DNA from 3 places in the Geomicrobium sp. JCM 19037 genome. Region 1 is predicted to be linked to each of the others. Evidence: predicted binding sites of a transcription regulator. Region 1 holds the regulator's gene; each other region holds the start of a gene.
What was found. Region 1 encodes LexA, which represses DNA repair genes until DNA is damaged. Its sites were predicted from a motif close to CGAACATATGTTCG; they were not measured.
Positions count from the first base shown of each region.

Region 2: uvrB (excinuclease ABC subunit UvrB) is a predicted target of LexA. The motif match lies at 1,470-1,483, and genes of this name have one in related genera.
Region 3: JCM19037_RS22235 (YolD-like family protein) is a predicted target of LexA. The motif match lies at 1,734-1,747, and genes of this name have one in related genera.

Region 1 is NZ_BAWZ01000001.1:133,960-138,371, forward strand. It holds gene JCM19037_RS29770 (transketolase C-terminal domain-containing protein) at 1-857, opposite strand, end outside; partial or broken gene JCM19037_RS29775 (hypothetical protein) at 854-1,620, opposite strand; gene JCM19037_RS00650 (DUF896 domain-containing protein) at 1,726-1,950, opposite strand; gene JCM19037_RS25380 (hypothetical protein) at 2,110-2,274, opposite strand; gene lexA (transcriptional repressor LexA) at 2,423-3,070, shown strand; gene JCM19037_RS00660 (SOS response-associated peptidase) at 3,379-4,044, shown strand; partial or broken gene glnA (type I glutamate--ammonia ligase) at 4,159-4,412, opposite strand, start outside.
Region 2 is NZ_BAWZ01000004.1:104,739-109,150, forward strand. It holds gene JCM19037_RS29120 (S41 family peptidase) at 1-68, shown strand, start outside; gene JCM19037_RS03750 (PDZ domain-containing protein) at 383-1,369, shown strand; gene uvrB (excinuclease ABC subunit UvrB) at 1,552-3,525, shown strand; partial or broken gene uvrA (excinuclease ABC subunit UvrA) at 3,557-4,412, shown strand, end outside.
Region 3 is NZ_BAWZ01000008.1:22,319-26,730, reverse strand. It holds gene JCM19037_RS06220 (DUF4429 domain-containing protein) at 1-307, opposite strand, end outside; gene JCM19037_RS06215 (YxeA family protein) at 463-801, opposite strand; gene JCM19037_RS22235 (YolD-like family protein) at 1,783-2,127, shown strand; gene JCM19037_RS06205 (helix-turn-helix transcriptional regulator) at 2,152-2,835, opposite strand; gene JCM19037_RS06195 (DNA-binding protein) at 3,287-3,532, opposite strand; gene JCM19037_RS06190 (hypothetical protein) at 3,708-3,914, opposite strand; gene JCM19037_RS22230 (N-acetylmuramoyl-L-alanine amidase family protein) at 4,017-4,412, opposite strand, start outside.

The DNA.
Region 1 (4,412 bases):
AGTGTTGGCAATCCTTGTCGGGTCAACACAAGGGCAGTTGGTGTCCCTTTAGACTCAAGGGCGATTCGCCATGCTGCTGCAGTTTCATTGCCATCTGCTGGGCGAAGAACATTCAAGTTTGGAATCATTCGCAGCGATGAGGTTTGCTCGACAGGTTCATGAGTTGGTCCGTCTTCCCCGACAGCAACGCTGTCATGGGTAAAGACAAACGTCGAAGGCACGTTCATTAATGCCGACAAACGAATGGCCGGACGCATATAGTCTGAGAACACGAGGAACGTCGCTCCGTATGGATGTAATCCACCGTGAAGAGCGATACCGTTCACTGCTGCAGCTGTTGCAAATTCTCGAACACCAAACCATACGTTTCTCCCTGTTCGATTTTCTTTCGTAAAGTCGTCATGATCGTTCATCATCGTATTGTTAGAAGAAGCAAGATCAGCTGAACCACCAAACAACGCATCCGTTTGTTTTGATATTGCACTAATCATTTCACCAGAAGCTTTTCGTGTAGCCAACTTATCTTTTCCTACTTCATAAGCAGGAAGATCTAGAAGCGCTTCTTTATTAAACCATTCTCTGGCAAACGCACCTCGAAGTTCTTCTGCTTTTTTCGGTTCATCTTGTTCGTATGCGGCCAATGTATTTTCCCAATCGCTAAACTGCTTTTTATTGTTTTCTTTTAAAGAAGCAAAGAATGAAGCCACTTCCTCAGGCACATGGAACTCATCGTGCTCCCATTTATAGCTTTCTTTCACGAGTACAGTCTCGTCTGCTCCGAGAGCTTTCCCGTGAGCTTCATTCGTACCTGCTCTGTTCGGGGACCCAAAACCGATGACTGTCTTAATTTCAATCAAGCTTGACGCGGATCCGCTTTTGCATCTGCAATTGCCCGGTCAATGGCATCAACATCACTTCCATCTTCTACAAGAATCGTGTGCCAGCCGTATGCATCGTAACGTGCCATTACATCCTCAGAAAACGAGCGATTCAAATCTCCATCTAAAGAGATGTCATTTGAATCATACAAAACAACAAGCTTCCCAAGTCCGAGATGACCCGCAAGGATGCGGATTCTGAAGCGACCCCTTCCATCACATCTCCGTCACCACAAAGAGCGTACGTGTAATGGTCAAACAGCTCATGTTTGGATGTATTGTATACTGCGCTCAGGTGGGATTCAGCCATTGCCATACCTACAGCCATTGCAAGGCCTTGACCGAGAGGTCCTGTTGTTGCATCCACACCTGGAGTATGTCCGTATTCAGGGTGACCTGGCGTTTTACTTCCCCATTGGCGGAAGTTCTTCAGTTCATCCATGCTCAAGTCATATCCACTAAGATGAAGCAGGCTATATAAAAGCATTGATCCGTGTCCGGCTGAAAGTACGAAACGGTCACGATCCCACCAGTTTGGGTTATCTGGTTCGTGCTTTAAATGTCTTGTCCACAATGCAAACGCCATCGGTGCTGCACCCATCGGAAGCCCCGGGTGACCGGAATTGGCTCGATTAATGCTATCAATGGATAACGTACGAATCGTATTAATTGCTTTTTCTTCTACTGTATTCAACACTCGTTCATCCTCTCCATCATTCCTATTAAACCTACTCTTGTCCATGATATACGGTTTTATTCATCAAAACAACCTTTAGAGCGGTTTGTTCATGACATTGAAAAAACCTGGATGCACCGTCCAGGTTGATGGGTTAAGCTATTCATTCTGTTAATAGGAACGCCTTCGTTTCTTTAATGAATGAGGAGTCACATCGCTTCCATTCTCATCAACCACTTTAACGGCTTGTAATTGCTTCTTAAAAGATGTTCTTAGACTACTCAAGTACTCATCTCTAAGCGAATGCTGTTCGAACTCTTCGTCATGAGTTAACCCCATCGTCCTTGCCCGCTTGGCAAGTTCGTTCATACGGTCGATTTTCTTACTAGAGTTCATCACGGATCCTCCTTTCGTTATTTATCATCGTTCTCACACATTAGTATGTATATTCCCGAACAGCAAAAGAAATAAACCTAACATTTATAATTTAAAGAATTTAACCGGTTCGTCATTGTTTTCAGACCTCACGTAAAACGATGGCCAAAGTTATTAGTTTTACTTATATGAAAGAAATGCTGGATTTAAAACGACGGGTTCACTCGCCGCTAATGACGTTTGGGCTACAAACAACATGACAGCGACCGCAAAACCAAACAGAAGAATAATGAGCCACTCTTCTACCGTTTTCCTCTTTATAAGTGCTTTTGATAACTTGACCATCTGATCCCCTCCAAAACGTATGTTCGTATAATGATCATAACCGGAACAAATGTTCTTGTCAACAAGAAAAACAGAACGAGTGTTTGCAAACACATGTTTTGTATGCTATGCTTTTCCTAAGATTGGAAAGAGATAATGAGGTGAAACGATGACAAAGTTATCCGCACGCCAAGAACGCATTCTTACTTATATTAAAGATAATGTACGCAGCAAAGGTTACCCGCCGTCCGTACGAGAAATCGGTGAAGCTGTCGGTCTCGCTTCAAGCTCTACTGTGCACGGTCATTTAGCACGATTAGAGAAGAAAGGCTTTATTCGGCGTGACCCTACAAAACCTCGCGCAATCGAAGTGTTAGGATTAGATGGTGCAACGACAGACGCCTCTTCATACACCGAGAACAGCAATGCACCAGCAGCAACCGCTTACGTACCCGTTATCGGTAAAGTTACCGCTGGTCAACCGATTACGGCTGTTGAGAACATTGAAGAATACGTCCCTCTCCCTGAATCTTTTGTTGGGAATGAGTCGGTTTTCATGCTAACCATTGTCGGTGAAAGTATGATAGATGCCGGGATTTTGGACGGGGATCAAGTCATTGTTCGGCAACAACAGACAGCGAATAATGGCGATATCATCGTTGCAATGACTGAAGAGCAAGAAGCGACGGTAAAGCGCTTTTACAAGGAAGGTAATCAAATTCGTTTGCAACCAGAAAATGAAACGATGGAACCGATCTATTTAGATAATGTATCTGTGCTAGGGAAAGTGACCGGCGTACTGCGAAATATTCATTAAAGAACTGTTGAAATAATCTGTGTAGACACACAGGTTTTTTCTTTTTCGTTTTAAGTTTACATAATGTTTTTATTGTTTACTTTTCCGTTCTTTCACATAGAGAGCGACCCCGATCACACTAAGCATTCCAATTCCTGGTGTAGCGATCATAAGTGACACAATTAATCCAAACTCAAGCATACGCGGACCCCTTTAGTGTCTTTTACATCTAGTGTATGCAAGTAAATTTCCCACGTACCCGAGCGTTTGCACATTTGCCAGTTTGGGCACGATAACGGTATCTGAATAGATGAAGGGAGATATCGTTCATGTGCGGCCGATTTACATTCTTTGAGCAATTAGAAACCCTAGAAAAGCTATTTAACAACAAGTACAGACAGAATACCCCACTACCAACAAGCTATAATATCGCACCGACTCAATCAATTTTTTGCGTTTATCATGACGGTACGTACGAACAGTTAAAAACGGTCAGATGGGGACTCATCCCCTCTTGGGCGAAAGAACAGAAATCTAGCCGTCCACTTATTAATGCCCGAGCAGAGACCGTCACAGAAAAACCTAGCTTCCGTCAATCCTTTCAAAGGAGGCGATGCATCATTCCTGCCTCTGGCTTTTACGAATGGCAAACGAAAAACAAAAAGAAGCAACCGTTTCACATCCAATTAAAAAACGGTGACCCGCTCGCTTTCGCAGGCATTTGGGATACGTGGTCAAACGACACAGAACAGATGACGAGCTGCGCTATTATTACGACAGAAGCAAACGAATTGGTCGCTGACATCCATGAGCGCATGCCGGTCATTCTCTCCCCTGCTGATTTCGATCGTTGGCTAGATCCAACAAACACCGACCCCCAATCGGTAACCCCAATGTTAGAACCCTATCCTGCCGGAGACATGATTGCTTACGAAGTATCCCCACGAGTGAACGACCCAAGATCTAACGATGCTGAGCTAGTGAACTCGTTATAGGTCGAGTCGTTACGTGCAATTTTTCATCAAAAATTGTGGGCAAGCCAACCTGTACCACATTCCACGAGACATGTAAAAAAGCCCTATCCCCTAAAGGATAAGGCTTTTTCCATTTTAGTATGCTTGGAAATATTGCTCTCTTTCCCAAGGGTGAACTTGGGTTCTAAACATATCCCATTCGATTTCTTTAGCTTCAACGAAGTGTTCCATTGCATGCTCGCCAAGTGCGTCGACGAGAATTTTGTCGGCTTTTAGTTCTTCAAGCGCTCCTTTTAAGCTACCAGGAAGGGCTTCGATTCCTTCGTCTTTAAGTTCTTGCTCATCCATTACATAGATGTTGCGGTCTGTTTCTTCTGGTGCTTGAAGCT
Region 2 (4,412 bases), on a different contig from region 1:
TCCGAGAGCCAAGTAATGATCGGCAATTGAACCGAGCCATTGAAGTGATTTTAGAACAAGCATCTTAAATGAAGCAGGCCATGCATTCGTCTCTTTGGATACGCGAATGCATGGTTCTTTTTTAGGAAGCTATTTTCTGATGACTCAGTTATAATAAAGGAAAGATCTAGAAATGAGGGATGCGCGATGCCAACGTGGCTGAACGAGTTGCTTACAGGAATTGGTTTGTTTTTTGTGCACCCACTTACATATATCGCACTACTTTTTATGGCTTGGTTAGGGTACCGCCGCGTTAAAAGAGAACGTAAGATGTTTCATACAGGAATCGGGGCTTGGACGAATGAATTGTTTTACCCGCTTATTCCCGGTGTGTTAGCAGATCGTGCTTTCATCTGTCGTTTTGCTACTCGGTTTGGTGTTCGCACCTGCATACATTTTAATGGCTGCAATGCTGTATGCATTGCTTCTCATCGTATTCGGTGCGCGTTTCTTATCAGCTGCATATGCACTGTTAATTGCGTACTTATTGGATGTTGGTTTCGCCTTTTTCAATGTGGAACTGCCATTTGTGCAAGTAGGACAAGCTGAGGCGTTTCCTGTACTCGTTCTCGTTGGGCTGCTCCTCATAGTGGAAGCCATCCTTCTAATTCGGTTAAAGAAACCGACACACTTTTCGCCGCTTCGGACAAAGAGTAAGCGAGGAAAGTGGATTGGTGGACAAATGGTGGAACGAGCTTGGCTCATTCCCATTTTCATATTCATTCCTGGAAGTGGATTTTCTGACATCGGTTGGTGGCCAGTATTTTCGTTCGGAAATGAAGTTTCGCTCGTACTACTACCCATACTCATTGGACACCGAGCGCGTTCACAAACTGAACTACTGTACAAGCAAATACAACGTACGGCGATCCGTACGCTTTGGTTGGCTGTACTGGCAAGTGTCGGTGCAACTATTGTGTACTTTGATGTTTTCTCATCACTCGTAACGGTCTCAGTGTTGTTCGCCTTCGTAGTGTTCGTTCATATATTGCGGGCATCAAGGGAAGGTCGTCAAATTCCATACTTCACGCCACGGTCTGATGGAGTGATGATTCTTGCAGTAATTACTGATTCTCCTGCAGACAAGATGGGCTTAAAACCAGGGGAAATCATTACAAAAGTACACCAAGAACCGGTCAATAGCGAGTGGAGTTTCTACCAAAAGCTGCAAATTAACCCTGCGTATGGACGGGTCGAAGTTGTTGATGCTCAAGGTGAAAAGCGGATCGAACAAGCCGCTCTTTACGATAATCAGCATCACGAATTAGGCATTATCTTTTTGAAGCCCGAAAGCCGTGAAGAGTGGCATAGTTACGACTCACATGGATAATTAAAACAAAGTTGTTATAAGACATTCCCGATTGAGGCATTCTATGAATAATCATGCCAAAAACGGGAATGTCTTTTTATGGACATTGGAAAAGAAAAAGCGAAAATATGTTCGCTTTTTCTTTCGCTATGGTATACTTACACAAAGAAGATGATCGTTGTTGACAGAAGGAGGAACCTGTTTTGAGCCGAGATTTTGAGTTAGTATCGGAATACGAACCGCAAGGGGATCAACCGAATGCAATCAAAGAGATTGTGAAAGGGGTTCGTGATGGGAAACGTCACCAAGTGTTGCTTGGAGCGACGGGAACAGGCAAGACATTTACGATGTCGAACGTCATTCAAGAAGTAAAGAAACCGACGTTAATTATTGCACACAATAAGACACTTGCTGGTCAGCTATATAATGAGTTCAAAGCATTTTTCCCTAACAATGCTGTGGAATACTTTGTTAGTTACTACGATTATTATCAACCGGAGGCGTATGTGCCTCAGTCGGACACCTTTATAGAGAAAGATGCAAGCATTAATGATGAGATTGATAAGTTACGGCACTCGGCAACGAGCGCGCTTTTTGAACGTGATGATGTCATCATCATCGCAAGTGTAAGTTGCATCTATGGCTTAGGATCACCGGAAGAATACCGTGATCTTGTCGTTTCCTTACGCACGGATATGGAAAAAGGACGCGATGAGCTACTCAATGACTTGGTAGACATTCAATATACACGCAATGATATTAACTTTATTCGTGGTACGTTTCGCGTACGTGGAGATGTTGTAGAAATCTTTCCAGCATCTCGTGATGAGCAATGTTTTCGTGTAGAGTTTTTTGGTGACGAGATTGACCGGATCACTGAGGTAGATGCGTTAACCGGTGAAGTCATCGGGGATCGTAATCACGTCGCTATTTTCCCAGCCTCGCACTTTGTGACTCGTGAAGAAAAGATGAAGAAAGCGATTGTGAATATCGAGAAAGAATTAGAGGAACAGCTTGACGTGTTGCACGGTCGCAACAAATTGCTTGAAGCGCAGCGACTAGAACAGCGGACGCGTTATGATATTGAAATGATGCATGAAATGGGCTTTTGTTCAGGTATCGAGAACTATTCAAGACACCTTACGTTCCGGAACCCTGGCGAATCCCCGTACACGTTAATTGATTTCTTTCCAGAAGATTTTCTTTTAATTGTAGATGAATCGCACGTTACGTTACCGCAAGTACGGGGAATGTATAACGGAGACCAAGCGAGAAAGCAAGTGCTTGTTGATCACGGCTTCCGTCTGCCATCAGCAATGGATAACCGCCCATTAAAGTTCGATGAATTTGAGGGTAGGGTATCGCAAGCGGTATATGTCTCCGCAACACCTGGATCTTATGAAGAGGAACAGTCTCCGGAAATGGTTGAACAAATTATCCGGCCGACGGGGCTGCTTGATCCACTTGTTGATGTGCGTCCGATTGAAGGTCAAATTGATGACCTCATCGGTGAGATTAATGAACGTGCAGAAAAAGGTGAACGAGTACTCATTACGACGCTTACGAAGAAGATGTCGGAAGACTTAAGCACATATTTGACGGAAATTGGTATTAAAGTAAAATACCTTCATTCTGATATTAAGACGCTAGAAAGGCTGGAGATTATCCGGCAGTTACGCCTCGGTGAGTTTGATTGTCTCGTCGGCATTAACTTGTTGCGTGAAGGGTTGGATATCCCTGAGGTTTCCCTTGTTGCAATTTTAGACGCTGACAAGGAAGGGTTTCTACGAGCGGAGCGATCGCTCATTCAGACAATGGGTCGTGCGGCACGAAACGCAGCAGGTCAAGTCATCATGTATGCGGACAAGATTACAGGCTCGATGCGGGTCGCTATTGATGAAACTGAGCGCCGGCGCGCCATCCAGAAGAAGCATAATGAAGAGCACGGCATCGAACCGAAGACGATTCAAAAAGCTGTACCACAGACGGTGCAAGCGACGGTCTCTTCTGACGAAACAGACAGCGCGGTCGTAAAGAAACCAAAACAGATGTCCAAAGAAGAACGAGAGAAAACGATCGAGAAGATCGAAACAGATATGAAAGAAGCTGCGCGCTTATTGGATTTCGAACGGGCAGCTGAGTTACGAGATGTGCTCATCGAACTAAAGGGTAGCTAATCGACTATGGATGGAAGGGAAGACCCGACTTATGGCATTAGAGAATATTCAAGTTAAAGGTGCAAGATCACACAATCTAAAGAATGTAGATCTGACCATTCCTCGCGATCAACTTATTGTATTTACAGGGTTGTCGGGCTCAGGTAAGTCATCCCTTGCGTTTGACACGATTTATGCTGAGGGCAGCGCCGGTATGTGGAATCATTATCTTCGTATGCAAGGCAGTTTTTGGGACAGATGGATAAGCCAGATGTAGACAGTATTGAAGCTTATCGCCTGCGATTTCCATCGACCAGAAGACGACGAGCCAAAACCCGCGATCAACCGTTGGCACCGTTACTGAAATATATGATTATTTACGATTGTTATTTGCCCGTATTGGTATGCCTTATTGCCCGCGACACCACATTCCCATTACGTCCCAAAGTGTTCAGCAAATGATTGACCAGCTGCTCACATATCCAGAACGAACGAAAATGCAAATTCTTGCGCCTGTCGTTTCTGGGAGAAAAGGTACGCACGTTAAAGTATTTGAGGACTTAAAGAAACAAGGGTTTGTCCGTGTTCGTGTTGACGATACGATTGTTGACTTGTCTGAAGAGATTACGCTGGAGAAGAATAAAAAGCATAATATTGAAGTGGTGGTAGACCGCATCGTGATTAAAGAGGGTATTGAGGCCCGACTTTCAGGTTCTTTAGAAACCGGTCTTGAACTATCAGGTGGACGCATTCTTATTGATGTTGTCGGCGAGGAAGAAGTATTGTTTAATCAACATCATTCTTGCCCTCATTGTGGATTCTCCATCGGTGAGTTAGAACCGCGTCTTTTCTCTTTTAACAATCCTTTTGGGGCATGCCTACGTGTGATGGTATCGGTGCGAAACTGG
Region 3 (4,412 bases), on a different contig from region 1:
GAGTGACGGTTGGAGTGGCGTAAAGATCATTGATCCTCTTTTCAATCTCTTCTTTTATTTTTAGGAAATTCTTGTTTTGACCGGGGTTAAACGTAATCGTATTCTCATCACTTACCGCTTGCCACACACCCCCTTGTGCCTCAGTTCCCCCTCTAAACGAGAACTGAATATAGCCGGCAACGAGTCCTGGCTTTTTATATTGAATCGAGGTAATCTCTCTAATGGATATTTCTTTATCCCCTTTGAGCCCATGTAACATCTTATTCGTTAGCCCTTTTCGCTTAATGACCAATTTATGTTCGTGCAACTCTAGTTGGCCATTCGTCCCTTTGCCTTTTAAATCTCACTCATCAAGATCCTCTCCTAAAACACGTTATAATCGATTAAAGTGTACCACAAGTAAACACGTTTGAGAGAATCTTTATGGTGCAATACATTTATACTTAACATTTAACTACTCGCTTAAGGAACGTCCTCTTCCCCTACCTCTTCATACGTCATCACAAAGCCTTCTTTCATCGTTAATTGAATAAACGCACCTTCTCTTAATTCACTGAGCGCTGTAAACTCAATGTCCATTTCGTCTCCATCTTCATTCATTGCAGGTAGCTCATAATAGACAGTTCCTTGCTCATCTTCAGCAACTATGCCATCTTCATCAACTTGAACATACCAATATTCTTCTTGAATAAACGGGTTGATGTTCGCTCTAGTCATATCACTCAACGAGTAATACAACCCGATAAATGCAGCAATTCCTAGAATCACTGCTACACTAATGCCAATCACTGCTTTTCTCATCATATTGCCTCCTGAACCTATGTCTTTAACACACATTTTACCTCCTTGACGCACGATGCTGAATTGATTGATCTTACGTCAGCTTACGATGTTGTAAGGTAGTGGGCAAACTGAAATGTTCCTCTTTTTACATCGGATAAAGAAAATACATATAAATTGAACAAACAAAATTCCGTTGAATTCCTTACTACTTTATGGATTCGATATAGATAAAGTTGATTATTAGATTTAACATGATTAGCATTGAATTGAAATAAATAGCTTTAAATCATTGAATATTGGCACAAAAAAATAACTTCTCATTGGGCGTTCATATTCCCTGTGCTGTTTAAAAGCTACGTTTCTCATGCTGCGCACGCCGGCTCACAATCATCACCCTCGACGAAGCCACCATCACACTACGTGCCTAATGCTGCTGAAATAGGCACAGATGCGTTTACGAGTAGTATCACTTTTGATGATGATTTATCCCGCCTTTTTACATGTAGAGAAAAAATAATAAATGCGTTAGGGTGGAAAGATCCAAGCGCGGGGTTTAAACTTGATGTACTATTGAAAAAGCTGTCACTGTCTGTAATTACATCGTTATTGTTCGTATAATTTTAACTTTCCTCACGAGTAGATGATACGGGGTGACATTGCTCGAATTATAAATTTACACACAAAAAAAGGGCTGATATAAATTATCGACCCCGATCCGACCCCATTTTGGGGTTGGTAATTATTATAAATGGCGTCCCAGGAGAGATTCGAACTCCCGACCCACAGCTTAGAAGGCTGTATAAGCACATTACTTCCTATTATATAGCGTTCAATATTTACTGATAGATCGCATCATTGAATCATTCGAGTAAAGTCATACTACGTAAAGTTGACGCAAGATCGAAAAAATCCTGCGTCAATATTGCGTCAATCTCAAAACCCATTGCCCACGAACGTTCGTTCCTATATAATAAGAACAAATGTTCTATGAGGTGAATCATGAGAGACAACAAACTAACGCCCGGCTCAAACATGCGCTGGGAATCAATGCGTATGATCTTACCTGAGTGGCGCGAGGCGTGGCTAGATCATCAAAAGGACCACAAAAAGGTGGATAAACCAGAAATTGATGAGCAGCAATGGGAAGAGTTTGCTCTCATCTTAGATGACTGCATGGAGCATAACCAGTTGATTAAGTTTGAGTATTGGCAGGATGGCTTGTTTTACGAGGTGCTCGGTCACTGCCATTATGTCAATCATGACCAACGGCAGTTTCATGTGCTTGCTGGGGATGAGGTGCATTACTTAAAATTTGATGTGATTTCTGATATTAAAGCTAGGTAGATTAACATACCTAGCTTTTTGGGTTTAACCTTTATTCTTACACAATTGAATTATATGATTTGCTTCTTTATCGCTAATCGTACGATGATTCCTAGTTTTACTACTTATTCCGAATAACTCTGTTTTCGAATTATCTAAATAGTTTTCTGTTATCCCTAAGGATGGCAAATCCTTAATCAATTTTCTGTCCAATGCAAGAGGGGTAGACAGAATTTTTGACTTATTACGGTCCCCTACAAGTACAATATGATCCACTTTCGCAGCACTGTTTAGTTGATCAATTCGTTTACCATCAGCTCCGCGCTCAAGTATTTTATCAATTAAATAGTATGCTGTAATATACTCTTGATCTCCAATTGACGTATGGAAAAAAGCGTAACTCCCTATTTTTGCATTCTTTTTTGTGTTAGCCCCACGTAAATTATCAGCATCACCATAGGTTAAGTGAGTAAAATCGGGATCCGCATGCTTTTCTAATTCTTTATATTTTATAAATATATTCATTCCATTCCCACGCTCCTCTTTTTTAGGGTAAAGGTCTTCAAAACTACAATTAAATAAATAAGTCATCTTATGAATTTCAAAGATAGAGGGATCAGAAGTGCCACTTTCCAATTGCGAAACTCTTTTCTGACTAATCCCCATCTTTATAGCTAACTTACTTTGCGTTAGTTTACTTTGTCTTCTATACAAAGATATACGATTCAAACAGACTCCCCTCCTCAGTGAATTCAATTTATTACGATTCGGTATATTAATGATATACAAAACTCATCTTGTTGTCAATATTCTAAGTTGAATCACCAATAGAAACTAATAAGCCCAGAATCCAAGGATTTTTAGGCATAAAAAAGACCCCCACGATAGTGGAGGTTAATTGCTCGATAAGCACCGAACAAATGATGGATTTCCATTATAACACAAATTGACAGATATTTTGATTCTTTTTTACTAGTGATATATTCCAACCCCACTCATTTGAAGATCCGCCGTAACCCTCGGCCTGTGACCTTACCCGCCGCCCTTCTAGCGATGCGATTGCCGACTGTCCCTTTCTTTACTGCATTAATGTCTCCCAAGATACGAGCTAGCTTGTACAGGTTGCTTCGAAACTTGTTCATGCGATCCACTCCCTTATGTAGCCCGCAAGCTATGCGGCTTATTGGTCGTACGGTCTGTACTTTTCTCGCCCTTTTTCCAGTTCCTTTTTTAAAGCTTCAACATCCGGCCTGTAATAGATTGTAGTTTTCCCCTCTTTCTTCACCGGGTTTAACCTACCACCCGCACTTAATGCAGAGAGTCTTTGGCGATTAATATCGAGGATCTCCATTACTTCACTAGGGGTCAAAACGTAGTGGTCGACAAATGCTATAAGCTCATCTTTACTGTTAATGGTGTGCTTCATGCTTTTTCTCTCCTCTTGTTACGAGTGATCAAAAATATTGTAATCATACACACTACCGCAACGGTTATAGATACAATCCCTAAAGTCGTTTCATACCAGTTTGTAAATAACAACGCTATTGCTACCAGTAATGCGAACGAAATTTCAATCTTGTTCATGTTTGAATCCCTCCAATTTATGATAGTATGGAAGGTGAGGGGCGCAATCCCTCACCTAGCGTTTTACCTGTTGCCCTTTCGCTTCTTGCATGGGGCTTCTTTCGTTTCTGCTTGCTTTTGGGCTTTCTCCTTTGAGATTTAAGCCGGATGTAGAGTAGCCCAAGTGCTCCGATTCCGATAGCCAAGTCTTTGAATATCTTAGCTAATTCTTTCGCTATCTCCAAGTTATTACCTCCTTTCTATATTTTAATTATATCATATCTATATATACGTGTCTATAGGTAAACCAAAAATAAATGGCAGGAATTTCCCCGCATTTTAGTGGATTAATCCAGATGACCAGTGCGGTCTAGGACAGACGCAAGTTGCTCCCGAGTCGTAAAATGCTTGGGACGCTCGCCATTGAGCACGCCTACTCGCTTGGCTTTATCCCACGACGCTCGATGCGCCTCTGCTACGCTATCAGATGGCTCAGCATCGATGCCTTTTGCTAAGACACCCAACGCATCCTCCAGCTTGAGTTTATCGTTAGCGTAAGCCTCGCGCTCGTTGACGTTGCCGTAACGCCTGAGCGCCTGCTCAAACGCCTTTTTGTTTGATCCCCACTCAAATTCTCCAGCCAACACATAAATCACCTCATCCTCTGTAGTCTCAGATTTGACTTGCTCCACGCTGTTAACCCCAGCCAAAAATGAAGCAAAGCCCTCACGCAACAGCCTAGC